DNA from 3 places in the Streptomyces inhibens genome. Region 1 is predicted to be linked to each of the others. Evidence: predicted binding sites of a transcription regulator. Region 1 holds the regulator's gene; each other region holds the start of a gene.

Region 1 (6,333 bases):
CTTGGCCCTGTCGGCCATGGTCCGCCCGACAGGCTCCAGGGCCTGTCCGGTGGATCAGGGCCGGCCAGGCCCTAGTTCCAGCGCCCCGTGCGCCCCAGCAGGAGGGCCGTCGCCGCGGTGCCTGCCGTGGAGGTGCGCAGGACGGTCGGGCCGAGGCGGTAGGGCTGGGCGCCGGCCTCGGCGAAGGCGGCGAGCTCCTCCGGGGAGACGCCGCCCTCGGGCCCGACGACGAGCACGATGCGGCCGGTGGCGGGGAGTTCGGCGGTGGCGAGCGGGGAGCTGCCCTCCTCGTGGAGGACGGCCGCGAAGTCGGCGTCGGCGAGCAGCGCCGCCACCTGCTTCGTCGTCAGCGGGTCAGCGACCTCGGGGAAGGTCAGCCGGCGCGACTGCTTGCCCGCCTCGCGGGCCGTGGCGCGCCATTTGCCCAGCGATTTGGCGGCCCGCTCGCCCTTCCACTGGGTGACGCAACGCGCCGCCGGCCAGGGCACGATGACGTCCACACCGGTCTCGGTCATCGTCTCGACGGCCAGCTCGCCCCGGTCGCCCTTGGGCAGCGCCTGGACAACGGTGATCGTGGGGTTCGGCGGGTCCTCGGTGCGCAGCTCCGCGACCGCGACGGTGAGCCGGTCCTTGCCCTCCACGGCGGCGACCGTGCCCTGGGCGCCGGCCCCGTGGCCGTCCGTCAGCACCACCTCTTCACCGACCCGCAGCCGGCGCACCGAGACCGCGTGCCGGCCCTCGGGGCCGTCCAGGGTCAGCGTGGCGCCGGCTCGTACGTCCGCGAGTGAGTCGACGAGGAAGACCGGCGCGGTCATGAGGCGCTGCCGGCGTGAGGGAGGTTCAACGCGGCGCGCGCGGCGTCGAGTTCGGCCGCCAGGACCTCCACGAGCTGCCCGGCGGGCATCTCCCGCGCCAGCCGGTGCCCCTGCCCCGCCCAGAGGTTCAGGCCCTGCGCGTCGCCCGCCTTGGCCGCGGCCTTGCGCACGGTGGAGGTGAGGTAGTGGACGGCGGGATAGGCGGCGGGCGCGTACGGGCCGTGCTCGCGCATGAAGCGGTTCACCAGCCCGCGGGCCGGCCGCCCGGAGAACGCCCGGGTCAACTCGGTATGGGTGAACAGGGGGTTGGTCAGCGCCTGCTTGTGCAGCGGATTGGCGCCCGACTCGGGGGTGGCGAGGAAGGCGGTGCCCAGCTGCGCCATCGACGCCCCGGCGGCCAGCACCGCCGCGATCTGCGCCCCGCGCATCAGCCCGCCCGCGGCGATCACCGGGATCTGCACGGCCTCGCGGACCTGGCCGAGCAGCGCCAGCAGCCCCAGCCCCGCGCCGGTCCCGTCCGCGTGCGGATCGTCCCGGTGGGTGCCCTGGTGGCCGCCCGCCTCCACGCCCTGCACACACACCGCGTCCGCCCCCGACCACTGCGCGGCCTGCGCCTCGGCCGCCGTGGTGACCGTGACGACCGTGTACGTACCGACCTTGGCGAAGGCGTCGAGGACGGCGCGCGAGGGGCAGCCGAAGGTGAAGGAGACCACCGGCACCGGGTCCTCCCGCAGGATCGCGAGCTTGGCCTCGTAGTTGTCGTCGGAGGGCCCGTCGGTGTCACCGAGCTCGGTCTCGTACCAGGCGGCCTCGCCGGCGAGCTGTTCGCGGTAGACCTCGACGACGGAGCTGTCGGCCAGGGAGGGCTGCGGCATGAAGAGATTGACACCGAAGGGCCGGTCGGTCAGCCCGCGCAGCTGTTTGATCTCCTGATACATGCCGTCGGCGGTCTTGTAACCGGCGGCAAGGAAGCCGAGACCGCCGGCGCCGCAGACGGCGGCGGCAAGCTCGGGTCCGGAGCCGCCTCCCGCCATCGGGGCCTGCACGATCGGGTAGCGGCAGAGATCGGTCGGTGCGGTGGGCATGAGCACATCGTGTCACGCCCACCGCCTCGTCCCGAACCCGGGCGGGCTCGACCTACCGCCCGGTATGGCGTCCTCCCGGGGTCAATCCCCGGGGCCATCGGCGTCCGGTCTACCGCCCGTTGAACGCGTCCTTGAGGCGCGAGAAGAGCCCCTGCTGCCCCGGCTGAAACTGCCCGGTGGGCCGCTCCTCGCCGCGGAGCTTGGCCAGTCGGCGCAGCAGCTCCTCCTGCTCGGGGTCGAGCTTGGACGGGGTCTGCACCTCGACATGGACGATGAGATCGCCACGGCCGCCGCCGCGCAGATGCGTCACCCCGCGCTGGTGCAGCGGGATCGACTGACCGGACTGGGTGCCGGGCCGGACGTCGATCTCCTCCACCCCGTCGAGCGTCTCCAGCGGACACTTCGTGCCCAGTGAGGCCGCCGTCATCGGGATGGTGACCGTGCAGTGCAGATCGTCGCCGCGCCGCTGGAAGACCGGGTGCGGCAGCTCATGGATCTCGACATAGAGATCACCGGCGGGGCCGCCGCCGGGGCCGACCTCGCCCTCGCCCGCGAGCTGGATGCGGGTGCCGTTGTCGACACCGGCCGGGATCTTGACCGTCAGGGTGCGGCGGGACCGGATCCGTCCGTCGCCGGCGCACTCGGGGCACGGCGTCGGCACGACCGTGCCGAAGCCCTGGCACTGCGGACACGGCCGGGACGTCATGACCTGGCCGAGGAAGGACCGGGTGACCTGCGAGACCTCACCGCGGCCGCGGCACATGTCACAGGTCTGCGCCGAGGTGCCCGGCGCCGCGCCCTCGCCACTGCACGTCGTACACACGACGGCGGTGTCGACCTGGATGTCCTTGGTCGTGCCGAAGGCCGCTTCGTTCAGCTCGATGTCGAGCCGGATCATGGCGTCCTGGCCACGGCGGGTGCGCGAGCGCGGTCCGCGCTGCGAGGCCGTGCCGAAGAACGCGTCCATGATGTCGGAGAAGTTGCCGAAGCCCGCACCGAAGCCGCCCGCGCCCGCGCCGCCGCCCGCCTGCGAGAGGGGGTCACCGCCCAGGTCGTAGACCTGCTTCTTCTGCGGATCCGACAGGACCTCGTAAGCGGCGTTGATCTCCTTGAACCGCTCCTGGGTCTTGGGATCCGGGTTCACGTCCGGGTGCAGCTCGCGCGCCAGCCGACGGAAGGCCTTCTTGATCTGGTCCTGCGAGGCATCGCGGCCGACACCGAGGACCGAGTAGTAATCCGTGGCCACTTACGACTCCGCGAGGATTTGTCCGACGTAACGTGCCACTGCGCGTACCGCTCCCATCGTTCCGGGGTAGTCCATGCGGGTCGGTCCGACCACGCCGAGTTTGGCGACTGCCTCGTCGCCCGAACCGTAGCCGACCGCGACGACCGATGTGGACGTCAGGCCTTCATGGGCATTCTCATGCCCGATACGTACGGTCATGCCCGAGTCCTTGGCCTCCCCGAGCAGCTTGAGCAGCACCACATGCTCCTCAAGAGCCTCCAGCACCGGCCGGATGGTCAGTGGGAAATCGTGCCCGAAGCGCGTGAGATTGGCGGTACCGCCGATCATCAGCCGCTCTTCGGTCTCCTCCACCAAAGTCTCCAGCAACACCGACAGCACTGTCGAGACCGTGCCGCGGTCGTCCTGCTCGAAGGACTCCGGGAGATCCTGCACCAACTGCGGAACATCCGCGAACCGGCGCCCCACGACCCGGCTGTTGAGCCGTGCTCGCAGATCCGCCAGGGACGTCTCACCGAACGGCGTCTGGCAGTCGATGAGCCGCTGCTCGACCCGCCCGGTGTCCGTGATGAGTACGAGCATCACCCGCGCCGGGGCCAGCGCCAGCAGCTCGACATGGCGGACCGTGGACCGCGTCAGGGACGGGTACTGCACGACCGCGACCTGCCGGGTCAGCTGCGCCAGCAGCCGGACCGTGCGGCCGACGACATCGTCGAGGTCGACGGCGCCGTCCAGGAAATTCTGGATCGCCCGCCGCTCGGGGCTGGACAGCGGCTTGACGCCGGCCAGCTTGTCGACGAAGAGGCGGTAGCCCTTGTCGGTCGGGATCCGCCCGGCGCTCGTATGCGGCTGGGCGATGAATCCCTCATCCTCCAGCGCCGCCATGTCGTTACGGATGGTGGCCGGGGAGACCCCCAGCTGATGGCGTTCGGTGAGCGCCTTGGAGCCGACCGGCTCCTCCGTTCCGACATAGTCCTGAACGATGGCGCGCAGCACCTCCAGCCTGCGTTCACTGAGCATCCCGCGCACCTCCAGTCCGGCCGTCCCGCCGTCTCGTCTCTTCCTGGCACTCACCCGGGCCGAGTGCCAGACCCGGAGCCAGTGTACGGCCGGGTAGCACGGCCACGGCAAGGGCGGCCGCGCGGAGCACTCACCCGATGACCGTGTTCGGTCGATCTGTCGGGCAACGCTATCGCGATGGAGCTAGCGTCTCGGTATGCACACTGCTTGGGAAGAGGCCGGCTGGGAAGGGCTCGGTGAAGGTGTCGCCAGGCGCCGGATGCCGGGCTGGGACGAGACGATCGGCGTGATCGCCGGTGCGACCGGCGTCATGATCGTCGATACCGGGGCGACCATCCGCGACGGCGCGGATCTGCGCCGCGCGATCCGCGGCGTGCTCGGCCGGGAAGTGACGCATGTCGCGCTCACCCATCCACACTTCGATCATGTGCTGGGCACCGCCGCCTTCGCGGGCGTCGAGGTGTTCGGCGCGGCCGGCCTCGGTGACCTGCTGCGCCGCGGCAAGGACGAGCTGCGGCACGACGCGACGCGGCACGGCGTCGACCGGGACGCCGCGGCCGAGGCCACCGACCTGCTCGTCGCCCCGCACCACCACGTACACGGCCAGCTGACCGTCGACCTCGGCGACCGGCAGGTGCTGCTCGCCAACGTCGGCCCCGGTCACACCGCCCACGATCTGGCCGTCCTGGTGCCCGGCAAGCACGGCACCCCGGAGATCGTCTTCTGCGGCGACCTGGTGGAGGAGTCCGGCGAGCCCAGCGCGGGCCCGGACGCACTGCCGCAGCAGTGGCCCGCCGCCCTGGACCGGCTGCTCGCCCTCGGCGGCGAGGACGCGGTGTACGTCCCCGGCCACGGCGCCGTGGTGGACGCCCGCTTCGTCCGCGCCCAGCGCGACGCCCTCGCCACCCGCTTCGGCGTCACCCCTTCCTGACCCCCCTCCTGCCCCCGCCCACTCCCCGGACAGACAGGCCCCCATGCACAGCAAGCGCTACAGCCCCGACCTCACTCCTGCCTGGAAGAAGCAGCGCCCCGCCCCTGAGGTACCGGCCGACCCCGATCTGGTCGTCGAGGAGGTCGGCTCGGGCTTCTGCGGCGCCGTGATCCGCTGCGAGAAGACGGCCGAGGGCCCGACGGTCACCCTGGAGGACCGCTTCGGCAAGCACCGCGTCTTCCCGATGACCCCGCGCGGCTTCCTCCTGGAGGGCAAGGTCGTCACCCTCGTACGCCCGCAGAACCGGCCGGCGTCGAGCGGCCCCGCCCGTACGGCATCCGGCTCACTCGCCGTCCCCGGCGCCCGCGCCCGGGTCGCACGCGCCGGGCGTATCTATGTGGAAGGCCGGCACGACGCCGAACTGGTCGAGCGGGTGTGGGGCGACGATCTGCGCATCGAGGGCGTCGTCGTGGAATACCTGGAGGGCATCGACGACCTCCCGGCGATCGTCCGTGGCTTCTCCCCCGGCCCGGATGCCCGCCTCGGCGTCCTGGTCGACCATCTCGTGCCCGGCTCGAAGGAGTCCCGTATCGCCGCCGAGGTGACCGGTGATCATGCGCTGGTCGTCGGCCACCCGTACATCGACGTGTGGGAGGCGGTGAAGCCGTCCTCGGTCGGGATTGCGGCGTGGCCGACCGTTCCGCACGGCCAGGACTGGAAGACGGGGGTGTGCCGGGCGCTGGGCTGGCCGGAGAACACGGGCGCGGCCTGGCAGCGGATCCTGTCGTGCGTGCGGTCCTACAAGGACCTGGAGCCGGCGTTGCTGGGGAGGGTGGAGGAGTTGATCGACTTTGTTACGGCCGGCGGTGCGGCCTGACGCCCTTGAGGGTTCCGAACTCGGTGGTGTCCAGATCAATCCCGAGCAGCTCCAGCGGCACCGGGTCGCCGAATTTGGTGATCCGCTGCACTGCGTAGTCGGCCTCCTGGCCGCTACCGAACGGCTCGGTGAGCAGAACGCACTGTGCCATGACGGGGTCGATGATCAAATACGCGGGCACCTTACCTGCGGCGTAGATGCTGCGCTTGAGCCCGTAGTCGCGGTCGACGCTGGTCTTGGAGACGACCTCGACGAGCATGGTGACCACTCCGGACGGCATGAGCCGCCCGGACTCCGGTGCGGTATCACGCTCCAGGACCACGAGGTCGGGCTGGGGCTCGCTGATCTCGCTCAGAACGTCG
Region 2 (6,333 bases), 950 kb from region 1:
AAAGCCAGATCGCCGAGGGCGACGACGTCGTGACGCGCTGGACCTGGACCGGCACGCACAAGGGCGAGTTCATGGATATCCAGCCGACCGGCAAGGTGTGCACCATGACCGGGGTGACGACCTTCCGGTTCCGCGACGGAAAGATCCAGGAAGGCTGGTGGCACTACGACCTCGTACGCCTGATGCGGCAGCTCGGCGCGCTCTGACCGGGCCATCGAGAGCTCAGGCGGCAAGCGGAAGGCCCCTGTTCCCGTCGCTCACGAGCGGGAACAGGGGCCTTTTGGCCGGTTACGCGGCTACCCGGCGGTCATGCCTCAGTGGGAGTGACCGTGCCCGTGACCGTGACCGGCCTCGGCCTCCTCGTCCGCGGGCTTCTCGACGACCAGGGTCTCGGTCGTCAGGAGCAGCGAGGCGATCGACGCGGCGTTCTCCAGCGCGGAGCGGGTGACCTTGACCGGGTCGATGACGCCGGCCTTGACCAGGTCGCCGTACTCGCCGGTGGCGGCGTTGAAGCCGTTGCCCTTCTCCTGCTCGGCGACCTTCGCGGTGATGACGTAGCCCTCAAGGCCGGCGTTCTCCGCGATCCAGCGCAGCGGCTCGACGACGGCGCGGCGGACGACGGCGACACCGGTGGCCTCGTCGCCCTCCTTGCCGAGGGAGCCCTCCAGCACCTTGGCGGCGTGGACCAGCGCGGAGCCACCACCGGAGACGATGCCCTCCTCGACCGCGGCGCGGGTCGCGGAGATGGCGTCCTCCAGACGGTGCTTCTTCTCCTTGAGCTCGACCTCGGTGGCCGCACCCACGCGGATGACGCAGACGCCACCGGCGAGCTTGGCGAGGCGCTCCTGGAGCTTCTCGCGGTCCCAGTCCGAGTCGGTGGACTCGATCTCGGCCTTGATCTGGTTGACGCGGCCGACGACGTCCTCGGAGTTGCCGCCACCGTCGACGATGGTGGTGTCGTCCTTGGTGACGGTCACACGGCGGGCGGTGCCGAGCACGTCCAGACCGGCCTGGTCGAGCTTGAGGCCGACCTCCTCGGCGATGACGGTGGCACCGGTGAGGGTGGCCATGTCGCCGAGCATCGCCTTGCGGCGGTCACCGAAGCCGGGAGCCTTGACGGCCACGGCGTTGAAGGTGCCACGGATCTTGTTCACGACCAGGGTCGACAGGGCCTCGCCCTCGACGTCCTCGGCGATGATCAGCAGCGGCTTGGAGGCGCCGGCCTGGATGATCTTCTCCAGCAGCGGCAGCAGGTCCTGGATCGAGGCGATCTTGCCCTGGTGGATCAGGATGTACGGGTCGTCGAGGACGGCCTCCATACGCTCCTGGTCGGTGACCATGTACGGCGAGAGGTAGCCCTTGTCGAAGGCCATGCCCTCGGTGAAGTCCAGCTCCAGCCCGAAGGTGTTGGACTCCTCGACGGTGATCACACCGTCCTTGCCGACCTTGTCCATCGCCTCGGCGATGAGCTCGCCGACCTGCGTGTCCTGCGCGGACAGGCCGGCCACGGCGGCGATGTCGGACTTGTCCTCGATCGGGCGGGCGGTCGCGAGGAGCTCCTCGGACACGGCCTTGACGGCGGCGTCGATGCCCTTCTTCAGCGCGGCCGGGGAGGCGCCCGCGGCGACGTTGCGCAGGCCCTCGCGGACCAGCGCCTGGGCCAGCACGGTGGCGGTGGTGGTGCCGTCACCCGCGATGTCGTTGGTCTTGGTCGCCACCTCCTTCACGAGCTGGGCGCCCAGGTTCTCGTACGGGTCCTCGACCTCGACCTCACGGGCGATGGTGACACCGTCGTTGGTGATGGTCGGGGCGCCGAACTTCTTGTCGATGACGACGTTGCGGCCCTTGGGGCCGATCGTCACCTTGACCGTGTCGGCAAGCTTGTTGACGCCGCGCTCAAGGGCGCGACGGGCGTCCTCGTCGAACTTCAGGATCTTCGCCATGGGTTGCTTCAAGTCCTCTCAATGCGATCCTCGGCCACGACGTGGGGACCGCTGTCGCTCAAACGAACTGCGCCCCTGCCCCGGGTTGTTTAGACGCGGGAACCAGGGGCGCAGATCACGGCAAAACTGGTGACTTACTTCTCGACGATCGCGAGAACGTCGCGAGCCGAGAGGACGAGGTACTCCTCGTTGTTGTACTTCACCTCGGTGCCGCCGTACTTGCTGTAGAGCACGACGTCGCCGACCTTCACGTCGAGCTCGACGCGCTTGCCGTCCTCGATCCGGCCCGGGCCCACGGCCAGGACGACGCCCTCCTGGGGCTTCTCCTTGGCGGTGTCCGGAATGACCAGGCCCGAGGCCGTGGTCTGCTCGGCGTCGAGCGGCTGGACCACAATGCGGTCCTCAAGCGGCTTGATGGCAACCTTGGAGCTGGTGGTCGTCACGATCCGACCTCCCCCTTCGGAGATCTCACGGGGTTAACTGTCTGAGGTGGCGACCAGGTGGATCCGTCGTCGCGGGTGCCGGACCTGCCCGTCGCTGTGTCTGGCACTCCCCACTGGAGAGTGCCAACGCCGAGACTATGACGCGGTTAGCACTCGGTCAAGCGGAGTGCCAGCGCGGCGGGGGGTGCGTCCCGTGACGCCGGTTGACCCGCCGTACGGTGCCGCCGTCCGCGGGCGCCCACCGTCCGCCGTTTTCGGCCGTCAGCGGCCATCTGTGGCGGGATCGGGGCGGGTTGCCGGGCGGCCGCCGGGGCGGTTCCGTGCCAAATCGGACACACCTTCCCCTTCCCTCGCAACCAGCTCACCGGCTGCCTCGTCTACCTCCCCGACTGCCGAGCCGTCCAACCGGGCTCAGCCCGGCCGGCTCGCGGCCAAGACGATCGATGGCGGAGGAATCCCGTGCGTGGACTGACCAGCGTTCCCCGGGGGGCCGGGGAGCCGGAGAGCGATGCCGAGCGCACCATGACGTTCGCCGCGCTGGCACAGGCACCGAACCGCCGGAAGACCGAGGCCTGGCTGCTCGCGTTCGTCGTCCTGATCGCGGTCTTCGGCTATGCGTACACCGGCCTGTCGATGACCGGCCGGCTGCCCGGCGGGCTGGCCGGCTTCGCCGTCAGCATGTTCTTCGTGGCGCTGGTCCCTCATCTGGTCCTGCGCCGCTTCGCGCCGCGCGCCGACCCGTTGATCCTGCCGGTGGCGACGCTGCTGACCGGAATCGGCCTGGTGCTGCTGCACCGCCTCGACGTCACCTACGCGCAAACCCCCCGGCTGAAGATCGCCGAGGCGGCGAGCGGCCAGCTGGTGTGGACGGTGATCGGGGTGGCGGTCTGCATCGCCATCCTGCTGGTGCTGCGCGATCACCGCATTCTGCAGCGCTACATCTATCTGACGATGGTGGTCGCGCTCGTACTGCTGATGGCGCCGGCCTTCTTCGGCGCCGACATGTACGGCGCCAAGCGCTGGATTCTGCTCGGGCCGCTGTCGCTGCAGCCCGGCGAGTTCGTAAAGATCATGATCTCGGTGTTCTTCGCCGGCTATCTGACCGTCAACCGCGATGCGCTGGCGCTGTCCGGACGCCGTGTCATGGGCGTCCAACTGCCCCCGGGACGGCAGCTCGGGCCGATCTTCACGATCTGGGTGATCAGCCTGCTGGTGCTGGTCTTCGAACGGGACCTGGGCACCTCGCTGATCTTCTTCGGGGTCTTCGTGATCATGCTCTACATGGCCACCGAGCGCACCAGTTGGGTGCTGTGCGGGCTGGCCATGGCCACGGTCGGCGCCACCGTCGTCGGCTCCATAGAGCCGCACGTCAAGGGCCGGATCATGGCCTGGCTGCACCCGATGGACATCTTCCTGCCCAAGGACCAGCGACCGCCGGGGCTGATCTCCGAGCAGGCCGCGCAGGCGCTGTTCAGTTTCGGCAGCGGCGGCATCGCGGGCAGCGGACTGGGCCAGGGCCACCCCGAGCTGATCGGCTTCGCCGGCAACAGCGACTTCATCCTCACCACGGTCGGCGAGGAGCTGGGGCTGGCCGGGGTGATGGCCATGGTGATGCTGTACGTGCTGCTGGCGCAGCGCGGGCTGCGGGTGGGGCTGACCGCCCGCGACCCGTTCGGCAAGCTGCTCGCGGTCGGGCTCTCCGGGGCGCTGCTGCTCCAGGTCTTCGTCGTCGCCGGCGGTGTCACCGGTCTGATCCCGCTGACCGGCAAGGCCCTGCCGTTCCTCGCCAAGGGCGGCTCGTCGCTCGTCGCGAACTGGGTGATGGTGGCGCTGCTGCTGCGGATCAGCGACAGCGCCCAGCGCCGACGGGAGCCGGTCGGCGCGGGAGCCGACCGGCCACCACGACGGTGGCGCGGCCGCCGGGAACGCTAGGGTCTGTCCGACGGGTCAGGGCCGGACAGACCCTGGAGCGGCGGATCGATATGCCCTGGGATCCCTCGCCCCGTACCCCCGGGCGTACTCCCGGGCCTCGTCACCTGGCCCACAATGGTGCAGGTGACCGACCTCGACACCTTCTCCGCGCTGCTCGCCCCCGAGGGGCAGGCGCTGCTGGCCGAACTGCGGGACCACGATCCGGCGGACGAACTGGCGGCCGCGACCCGGCTGCGCCGTGACCACCCCGCGCCGCTGGTCTCCGCGGCGCTCGGCCAGGCCCGGCTGCGGCAGCGCGCGGCGGCGAAGTTCGGGGCGGACGCACGGCTGATGTACTTCACGCCCAACGGCGTCGAACAGTCCACCCGCGCCACGGTCGCCGCCCACCGCGCCACCCGCCTCGCCGCGCTGGGCGTCCGTACGCTGGCCGACCTCTGCTGCGGGATCGGCGGCGACGCGATCGCGCTGGCCCGGGCCGGGATCCGCGTGCTGGCCGTCGACCGGGACCCACTGGCCTGCGCCGCGGCACGGGCGAACGCCGAGGCGCTGGGGCTCGCCGGGCTGATCGAGGTGCGCTGTGCGGATGTGACGGAGGTGGACACCGCCGGCTACGACGCGGTGTTCGTCGATCCGGCGCGGCGCAGCAAGGTCCGGGGCGGGAGAATCTTCGATCCGGAGGCGTATTCGCCGCCGCTGTCATGGGCCGTGGAGGCGGCCCGTACGGCCCCGTTCGCGGCGCTGAAGATCGCGCCGGGGGTGCCGCACGACGCACTGCCCGACGACGCCGAGACGGAGTGGATCTCGGACGGGGGCGAGGTCAAGGAGGCCGTGCTGTGGTTCGGGACGGCGGGGGGCGGCGCGGCCGGTCCGACCTCCGGCGCGCGCCGCGCGACCCTGCTTCCGTCCGGGGACTCGCTGCTGGGCGCCGGGCTGCCCGACCCTGAGCCGGGTCCCGTCGGGGACTGGCTGTACGAGCCGGACGGTGCGGTGATCCGTGCCCATCTCGTCGCGGATGTCGCCCGGCAGGTCGACGGGCGGCTGATCGATCCGACGATCGCGTACATCACCGCGGACCGGCTGACGGAGACGGTGTATGCGACCGCCTACGCGATCACCGATGTGCTGCCGTTCAACGTCAAGAAGCTGAAGGCGCTGCTGCGCGAGCGCGAGATCGGCATCGCGGTGATCAAGAAGCGCGGCTCCGCGGTCGAGCCGGAGGAGCTGCGCAAGAAGCTGAAGCTCGGCGGCGGCCGCAACTCCTGCACGATCTTCCTGACGCGCGTCGCCGGCGCCCCCACGATGCTGCTGGGGCACCCGGCGGCGGAGGCCTCTTAGGGGCGCTCACGCCAGGTCGGTGAGGTCCTCGGCGTAGATCTGGGAGAGCGGCTGCGGGCCGATGTACTGCTGGCAGGTGCACTGGCCCGCTTCGTACTGCACCGGCTTGTGGTCGGCGTCCCAGGCGACCGCGATCTCCACCAGCTCATGACACTTGCCCTTTTTGTCATGCTTGGCGAGGTGATGGGTGCAGCCGCACACCGGCTCCGGCGGCTTCTGGGCCGCCTCCAGCGCCTGCCGCTCCATCCGGGCGGACTCCAGGCGCTCCATCTTGCGCTCATGGCGGGTGCGCAGCGCCGTACGGGCGGTGTCGGCCACCTTCGCGAAGCCACCCGCCATGAAGAAGATGAAGACCCACCAGAACCAGTCCACAGCCTGCCGCCTCCCCACGTGCGCCCCCGGTGCCGCTCCAGGGTAAGACCTCGGGGCGGCCGCGGGGGCCGGAGGGCGGCGCGGTTGTCACCGATCCTCAGAAGCTGGTCACTGGTAGAGGTTCTGCTTGCTCATCTCGTGGACGTGGTCATGGCCGTGGTCATGGCCGTGACCGTGGTGAGCGGGATCGTCCGCGGGGTCCTCCGCGGGCACATGCGGTTCGGTGACCGGGAGCGAGGAGTCCGCGGACAGGTCCCAGGCGGAGGCCGCGCGTCCGCGCGCCACCATCTCCGCGCCCAGCGCCGCGA
Region 3 (6,333 bases), 760 kb from region 1:
ACCGGTACTTCGGGTCCCAGCCGGGCGCCGGGTAGGTGCCGTCGAAGTGACCGTCGCCCTTGCCGCGGACCGGGATCCGACCGGGAGCCTGGTAGCCGATGTTGCCCTTGGTGTCGGCGTAGATCAGGTTCTGGGACGGGACCTCGAAGTGGCCGGCGGCCTTGCGGAATTCGTTCCAGTCCTTCGCGCGGTCGAGTTCGAAGACGGCGTCCATGGACTTGCCGGGGTCCAGCGCGGTCCAGCGCAGCGAGACGGCGTAGCCGTCGCCGCGGTCCGGTGCGGCGTTGCCGACCGGGGCGTCCTTGCCGACGTTGCCGAGCTCGTCGTCGCGGTCGGAGACGATCGGCCCGTTGTTGGTGGACCGGACGGTGATCTCGCGGCTCTCACCGCCGGCGACCTTGATGGTCTCCTTGCGCGTGAGGAACGGCCGCTGCTTGTTGTCGAAGAGGTACCCGTCGGCGTTGATCTTCTCCAGGTACAGATCGGTGACGTCCGCGCCCAGGTTGGTCATGCCCCAGGAGATGTCCTGGTTGTGGCCGATGACGACGCCGGGCATGCCGGAGAAGGTGAAGCCGGAGACGTCGTAGTTGCACTTGGGGCCGGTGGCGCGGCAGTGCAGGCCCATCTGGTACCAGAGCGAGGGCATCTGCGGTGCCAGGTGCGGGTCGTTGGCGAGCAGCGGCTTGCGGGTGGTGGTGTGGGCACCGGAGACGACCCAGGAGTTCGAGCCGATGCCGTTGCCGTTGGGGCCGAGCAGCGCCGGGATCTCGTCAAGGGACTTGGAGAGCGAGGACAGCTGCGACTGCAGGCCGGCGGCCGCGGCTCCGGGGCCGGCGGGGGTGGCGTTGGCCGAGCCCTTGGGCGTGAACTCCTTGGTGGCGGGGTCGAACGCGCCGCCATCGACGATCGGTTTGTTCCGCTTGTACGGGTATGCCGGGTACAGCTGGGCGATCTGCGCCGGCGTGAAGCGGCTGGCCATCAGGGAGCGGTCGATCTCTTCCTGCATATTGCCGCGCAGGTCCCAGGCCATCGCCTTGAGCCAGGCCACCGAGTCGACCGGCGTCCACTTCTCGGGCGTGTAGTCGTTCTCGAAGTCCAGGGCCGCGTACTCCAGGGACAGCGCCGAGCCCTGGTGGTCCTTGAGGTAGGCGTTGACGCCCGCGGAGTAGGCCTGCAGGTACTTCTTGGTGCCGGGCGACAGCTTGGTGTCGTACTCCTTCTGCGCCACCTCGTGCCAGCCGAGGGTCCGCAGGAACGAGTCGGTCTTGACCTGGCTCTTGCCGAACATCTCCGAGAGCCGGCCGGCGGTCATGTGCCGCCGGACGTCCATCTCCCAGAAACGGTCCTGGGCCTGGACGTATCCCTGGGCGCGGAAGAGGTCTTCGTCGGTGTCCGCGTAGATCTGCGGAATGCCGTTGGCATCGCGGGTGACGTCCACCGGGTTGGTCAGGCCCGGGAGTTTGAGCGAGCCGGTGGTCTGCGGGAACGACGCGCGGACGGTACTGACACCCCAGAACGCGCCGAAGCCGATGCCCGCCACGAGCAGCAGCACGACCGTGATCGCGACGAGGCGGCCGCGCCGCCCCTTCTTTTTCCTGGGGACTGGGCCGGACTTGTTGGCGGGCATCTCTGTCCTTCGAGGGGCAGGGTGGGAGTGCTGGAGCAACCATAGGCGCACGGGTTCGGCGACCCCTACGCGGAGTCACTGCCAGCACATCCAACTTTCAAGCAATGGTAAATTGTTAGCCTCAGTAACTAGATACGGTAAGGAAAGCCGACCCCGAGCCCACCCGCCCGGACCCGAGCGAGGAAGGACCAGCTCCTGACTGTCGACCACCTCAACGAACTCCTGCTGATCTGCTCGCTCGTACTGCTCATTGCGGTCGCCGCGGTACGGCTCTCCTCGCGCAGCGGGCTCCCCAGCCTGCTCATTTACCTGGGGATAGGCGTCGCCATAGGGCAGGACGGGCCTGGCGGCGTCATCTTCGACAACGCCGAGCTGACCCAACTCCTCGGCTATGCCGCGCTGGTCGTGATCCTCGCCGAGGGCGGTCTGGGCACCAAGTGGAAAGAGATCAAACCGGCGCTGCCCCGGGCGGCGGCGCTTTCGACGGTCGGCGTCGCGGTGAGCGTGGGGGTCACCGCGGCCGGAGCGCACTATCTGGCCGGACTTGACTGGCGCCAGGCACTGCTGATCGGCGCCGTGGTCTCCTCGACGGATGCCGCGGCCGTCTTCTCGGTCCTGCGCAGCGTGCCGCTGCCGGCCCGCCTGACGGGCGTACTGGAAGCCGAATCCGGCTTCAACGACGCCCCGGTGGTCATCCTCGTCGTCGCCTTCTCCACCTCGGGTCCGGTCGACCACTGGTACACCCTGCTCGGCAAGATCACCCTGGAGCTGGCGATCGGCGCCGCCATCGGACTGGCCATCGGCTGGCTCGGCGCGTACGGCATGCGGCATGTGGCGCTACCCGCCTCCGGCCTGTATCCGATCGCCGTCATGGCCATCGCGGTCTCCGCCTACGCGGCCGGCGCACTGGCGCACGGCTCCGGCTTCCTCGCCGTCTATCTGGCCGCGGTGATCCTCGGCAACGCCAAACTGCCACACTCACCGGCCACCCGCGGCTTCGCCGAAGGCCTCGGCTGGATCGGCCAGATCGGCATGTTCGTCCTGCTGGGCCTGCTGGTGACCCCGCACAACCTGATCGACGACATCGTCCCGGCGCTGGTCATCGGCATGATCCTGACGATCGTGGCCCGGCCGACGTCCGTATTCGTCGCGCTGGCGCCCTTCCGGGTGCCCTGGCGGGAGAAGACCCTGCTGTCGTGGGCCGGACTGCGCGGCGCGGTCCCGATTGTGCTGGCCACCATCCCGATGGTGGGCGACGTCCCCGGCAGCGAACGGGTCTTCAACATCGTCTTCGTCCTGGTCGTCGTCTACACCCTCATCCAGGGGCCGACGCTGCCCTGGCTCGCCCGGCGGCTGCGGTTGGGCGACGGCGAGGAGGCCGCCGACCTGGGTATCGAGTCCGCGCCCCTGGAGCGGCTGCGCGGCCATCTGCTGTCCACGTCCATCGGGCCGGGGTCCCGTATGCACGGCGTCGAGGTCGGCGAGCTGCGGATGCCGGCGGGCGCCGCGGTCACCCTCGTCGTACGGGACGGCTCCAGCTTCGTACCCTCGCCCACCACGGTGCTGCGGCACGGCGACGAGCTGCTGGTGGTCGCCACCGACCCGGTGCGCGATGCCGCCGAGCGGCGGCTGCAGGCGGTCTCCCAGGGCGGCAAGCTGGCCGGCTGGCTGGGGACGGAGGGCCCACGGGGCCATCGCACCCAGCGCCACCGCCCCCGCTGATCCCCGTCCCGGGGCCGTGAATGTGCTGCAGATCTCCACGGATCCCAAGGAAAACTCCGTGAAGCCCTGGTCAATCCCAGGGCTTCACGGGCTCCGACCTGTAGTATGAAGAGGTAACAATACGAACCACCTCTGCCTGAAGCAGAGCTGGCGCGACCGCTCGGCGGCCGCGGTCCCCCTGCCACACGCAGCCACCTCTCGGTGCGGACCATGCGGTATCACTCGGTCCTGCGCGAGAGGACAGCTCTCGGCGCGTACCCGTGACGACCTTGCGGCGGCGCGCTACCAGGCGGCAGAAAGGCCCGGCCGTGGCATCCGCGGTCAAGGACTCCCGTCCCGGTTACGGACAACTGCTCCGCACCCCTGGTGCATGGACATTCCTGCTGCCCGGCTTTCTGGCCCGGCAGCCCTTCGCGATGCTGACGATCGGCATCGTGCTGCTCGTCCAATCCACCACCGGCTCGTACGGCACCGCAGGCGCGGTCTCGGCCACGACCGGTGTCTCGATGGCCCTGTTCGCCCCGCAGAGCGGCAAGCTCGCCGACCGTTTCGGCCAGCGCGCGGTGCTGCTCCCCGGCGTACTGGTGCATGCCGCCGGCGTCTCGGCACTGATCGCCCTCGCCCTCGCGCACGCCCCCCTGTGGGCGCTGCTCGCCGTGGCCGTCCCCACGGGTGCCTCGACTCCGCAGGTCGGCCCGATGGTGCGGGCCCGCTGGGCCTCCCGGCTCGGCGGCAGCCCGCTGATGCCGACGGCCGCCGCCTTCGAGTCGGTGACCGACGAGTTCACCTTCGTGGTCGGCCCGGTGCTGGCGACCGCGCTGTGCACCGGCATCCACCCGGCGGCCGGTCTGGTCGCCGAGGCCGTGCTGACACTGGCCGGCGGGCTGCTGTTCGCCGCGCAGCGCCGCAGCCAGCCGCCCGTGCACCGGGCGCAGGCCGGTGACCTGCCGCGCGTCTCGGCGCTGTCGGTGCCCGGCGTACGCGTCCTGATCGTGGCGTTCCTCGGCATCGGCGCCGTCTTCGGCGGAATGCAGGTCTCGCTGACGGCGTTCACCCAGCACATCGGGCAGCCCGGCATCAACGGCGTGCTCTACGGGATCTTCGCGGGCGGCAACATGCTCGCCGGTATCGCCTGCGGCGCCATCGCCTGGAAGGTCGGCCCGCGGCGTCGGCTGCTGGTCGCCTACGGGCTGCTCGCGCTGGCGACCACCCCGTTGTGGGCGGTCACCGCGGTACCGCTGCTCGGCGCCGTCGGCCTGATCGTCGGCCTGTGCATCGCCCCGGCCCTGATCACCGGCTACACGCTGGTCGAGCCGCTGGTGCCGGCCGCCGCCCGTACGGAGGCCTTCACCTGGCTGACCGGCGCGGTCGCGCTGGGCCAGGCGGCCGCGGCCACCTCCGCCGGCCAGCTGACGGACCGCTTCGGGCCGAGCTCCGGATTCCTGGTGCCGCTGGCCGGTACAGCGCTGGCCCTGGTGGTGCTGCTGGCGCTCCGCGACCGCCTGCAGCCTCGCCCGTCGACCGTGCTCGTCGGCGGCGCCGATAACGGCCGGACCGCCGAAGCCTCCGCGGTCGCCGACGGCCGGGAGCGGGAGCTGGCGAGCGCGTGACCGGACGTGGAGTCGGTCACCGTACGCCGTTCACGGTGGACTGACGGGCGGGAATACTGCAATATGGAGCGTCGTTAGCACTCATCGAGTGAGAGTGCCAGGAGGAAGTCAAGTGCCGACCTACCAGTACCAGTGCACCGAGTGTGGCGAGGGCCTCGAGGCGGTGCAGAAGTTCACCGATGACGCGCTGACGGAGTGCCCCAGCTGCAACGGACGCCTCAAGAAGGTGTTCTCCGCGGTAGGCATCGTCTTCAAGGGCTCCGGCTTCTACCGCAACGACAGCCGCGGCTCGTCGTCCAGCAGCAGCCCCGCGAAGAGCTCCTCGTCTTCCGCGTCGAGCTCCGCGTCCTCCTCGGACTCGTCGAGCTCCTCGTCGAGCAGCTCCGACGCCAAGCCGTCCACTCCGGCCGCCGCGTCGTCCAGCAGCTCCTCGGGCACCAGCTCCGCGGCCTGACCTGCAGCCTTTCGGATCCCGCCATCATCGGACGGCGGGATCCGCTGCATTTCGCCGTATTGCCGGTGCGCTCCGCCGCATTACCGGTGTCTTACCGCTGCCGTCCGGCGCCGCCGACCGGGCATCGCCCGGCCGCCGTACCCCGATAGTGTGACCGGCATGGCTGACGCGGAAATTGGCGTGATAGGCGGGTCGGGGTTCTACTCCTTCCTCGACGACGTGACCGAGATCACGGTGGACACCCCCTACGGGAGCCCCAGCGACTCGGTGTTCCTGGGCGAGATCGCCGGCCGCCAGGTCGCGTTCCTGCCCCGGCACGGCCGCGACCACCGCCTCCCGCCGCACCGCATCAACTACCGCGCCAACCTGTGGGCGCTGCGCTCGCTCGGCGTACGCCAGGTCCTCGGCCCGTGCGCGGTCGGCGGGCTGCGCCCCGAATACGGCCCCGGCACGCTCCTGGTCCCCGACCAGCTCGTGGACCGCACCAAGGCCCGCACCCAGACCTACTTCGACGGCCACCCGCTGCCCGGCGGGGAGATCCCCAACGTCGTCCACCTCAGCTTCGCCGACCCGTACTGCCCCACCGGACGCCAGGCCGCCGTCACGGCCGCCCGCGGCCGCGACTGGGAGCCGGTCGACGGCGGCACCCTCGTCGTCATCGAAGGCCCCCGCTTCTCGACCCGCGCCGAGTCGCGCTGGCACGCCGCACAGGGCTGGTCGGTGGTCGGCATGACCGGCCACCCCGAAGCCGTTCTGGCCCGCGAACTGAGCCTGTGCTACACCTCGTTGACCCTGGTCACCGACCTGGACGCGGGCACCGAGGCCGGCGACGGCGTCTCCCACGACGAAGTCCTGCAGGTCTTCGCCCAGAACGTCGGCCGGCTGCGCGAGGTCCTCTTCGACGCGGTCGCCGCCCTCCC

What was found. The regulator HrcA, encoded in region 1, represses chaperone genes, less so after heat shock. The targets are predictions, from matches to a motif close to TTNGCACTCNGNNNNNCNGAGTGCNAA.
Region 2: the regulator HrcA is predicted to act here: its motif matches at 2,533-2,559, upstream of groES (co-chaperone GroES).
Region 3: the regulator HrcA is predicted to act here: its motif matches at 5,034-5,060, upstream of KI385_RS19305 (FmdB family zinc ribbon protein).

The regions. Positions count from the first base shown of each region.
Region 1 is NZ_CP084681.1:3,482,398-3,488,730, forward strand. It holds gene KI385_RS16040 (16S rRNA (uracil(1498)-N(3))-methyltransferase) at 72-815, opposite strand; gene KI385_RS16045 (nitronate monooxygenase) at 812-1,900, opposite strand; gene dnaJ (molecular chaperone DnaJ) at 2,010-3,146, opposite strand; gene hrcA (heat-inducible transcriptional repressor HrcA) at 3,147-4,163, opposite strand; gene KI385_RS16060 (MBL fold metallo-hydrolase) at 4,360-5,094, shown strand; gene KI385_RS16065 (DUF3097 domain-containing protein) at 5,138-5,971, shown strand; gene KI385_RS16070 (Uma2 family endonuclease) at 5,949-6,333, opposite strand, start outside.
Region 2 is NZ_CP084681.1:4,436,199-4,442,531, forward strand. It holds gene KI385_RS20145 (ester cyclase) at 1-206, shown strand, start outside; gene groL (chaperonin GroEL) at 315-1,943, opposite strand; gene groES (co-chaperone GroES) at 2,078-2,386, opposite strand; gene KI385_RS20160 (FtsW/RodA/SpoVE family cell cycle protein) at 2,909-4,318, shown strand; gene KI385_RS20165 (THUMP-like domain-containing protein) at 4,433-5,653, shown strand; gene KI385_RS20170 (hypothetical protein) at 5,660-6,025, opposite strand; gene tsaD (tRNA (adenosine(37)-N6)-threonylcarbamoyltransferase complex transferase subunit TsaD) at 6,134-6,333, opposite strand, start outside.
Region 3 is NZ_CP084681.1:4,243,501-4,249,833, forward strand. It holds gene KI385_RS19290 (penicillin acylase family protein) at 1-1,627, opposite strand, end outside; gene KI385_RS19295 (potassium/proton antiporter) at 1,823-3,349, shown strand; gene KI385_RS19300 (MFS transporter) at 3,658-4,959, shown strand; gene KI385_RS19305 (FmdB family zinc ribbon protein) at 5,072-5,413, shown strand; gene KI385_RS19310 (S-methyl-5'-thioadenosine phosphorylase) at 5,573-6,333, shown strand, end outside.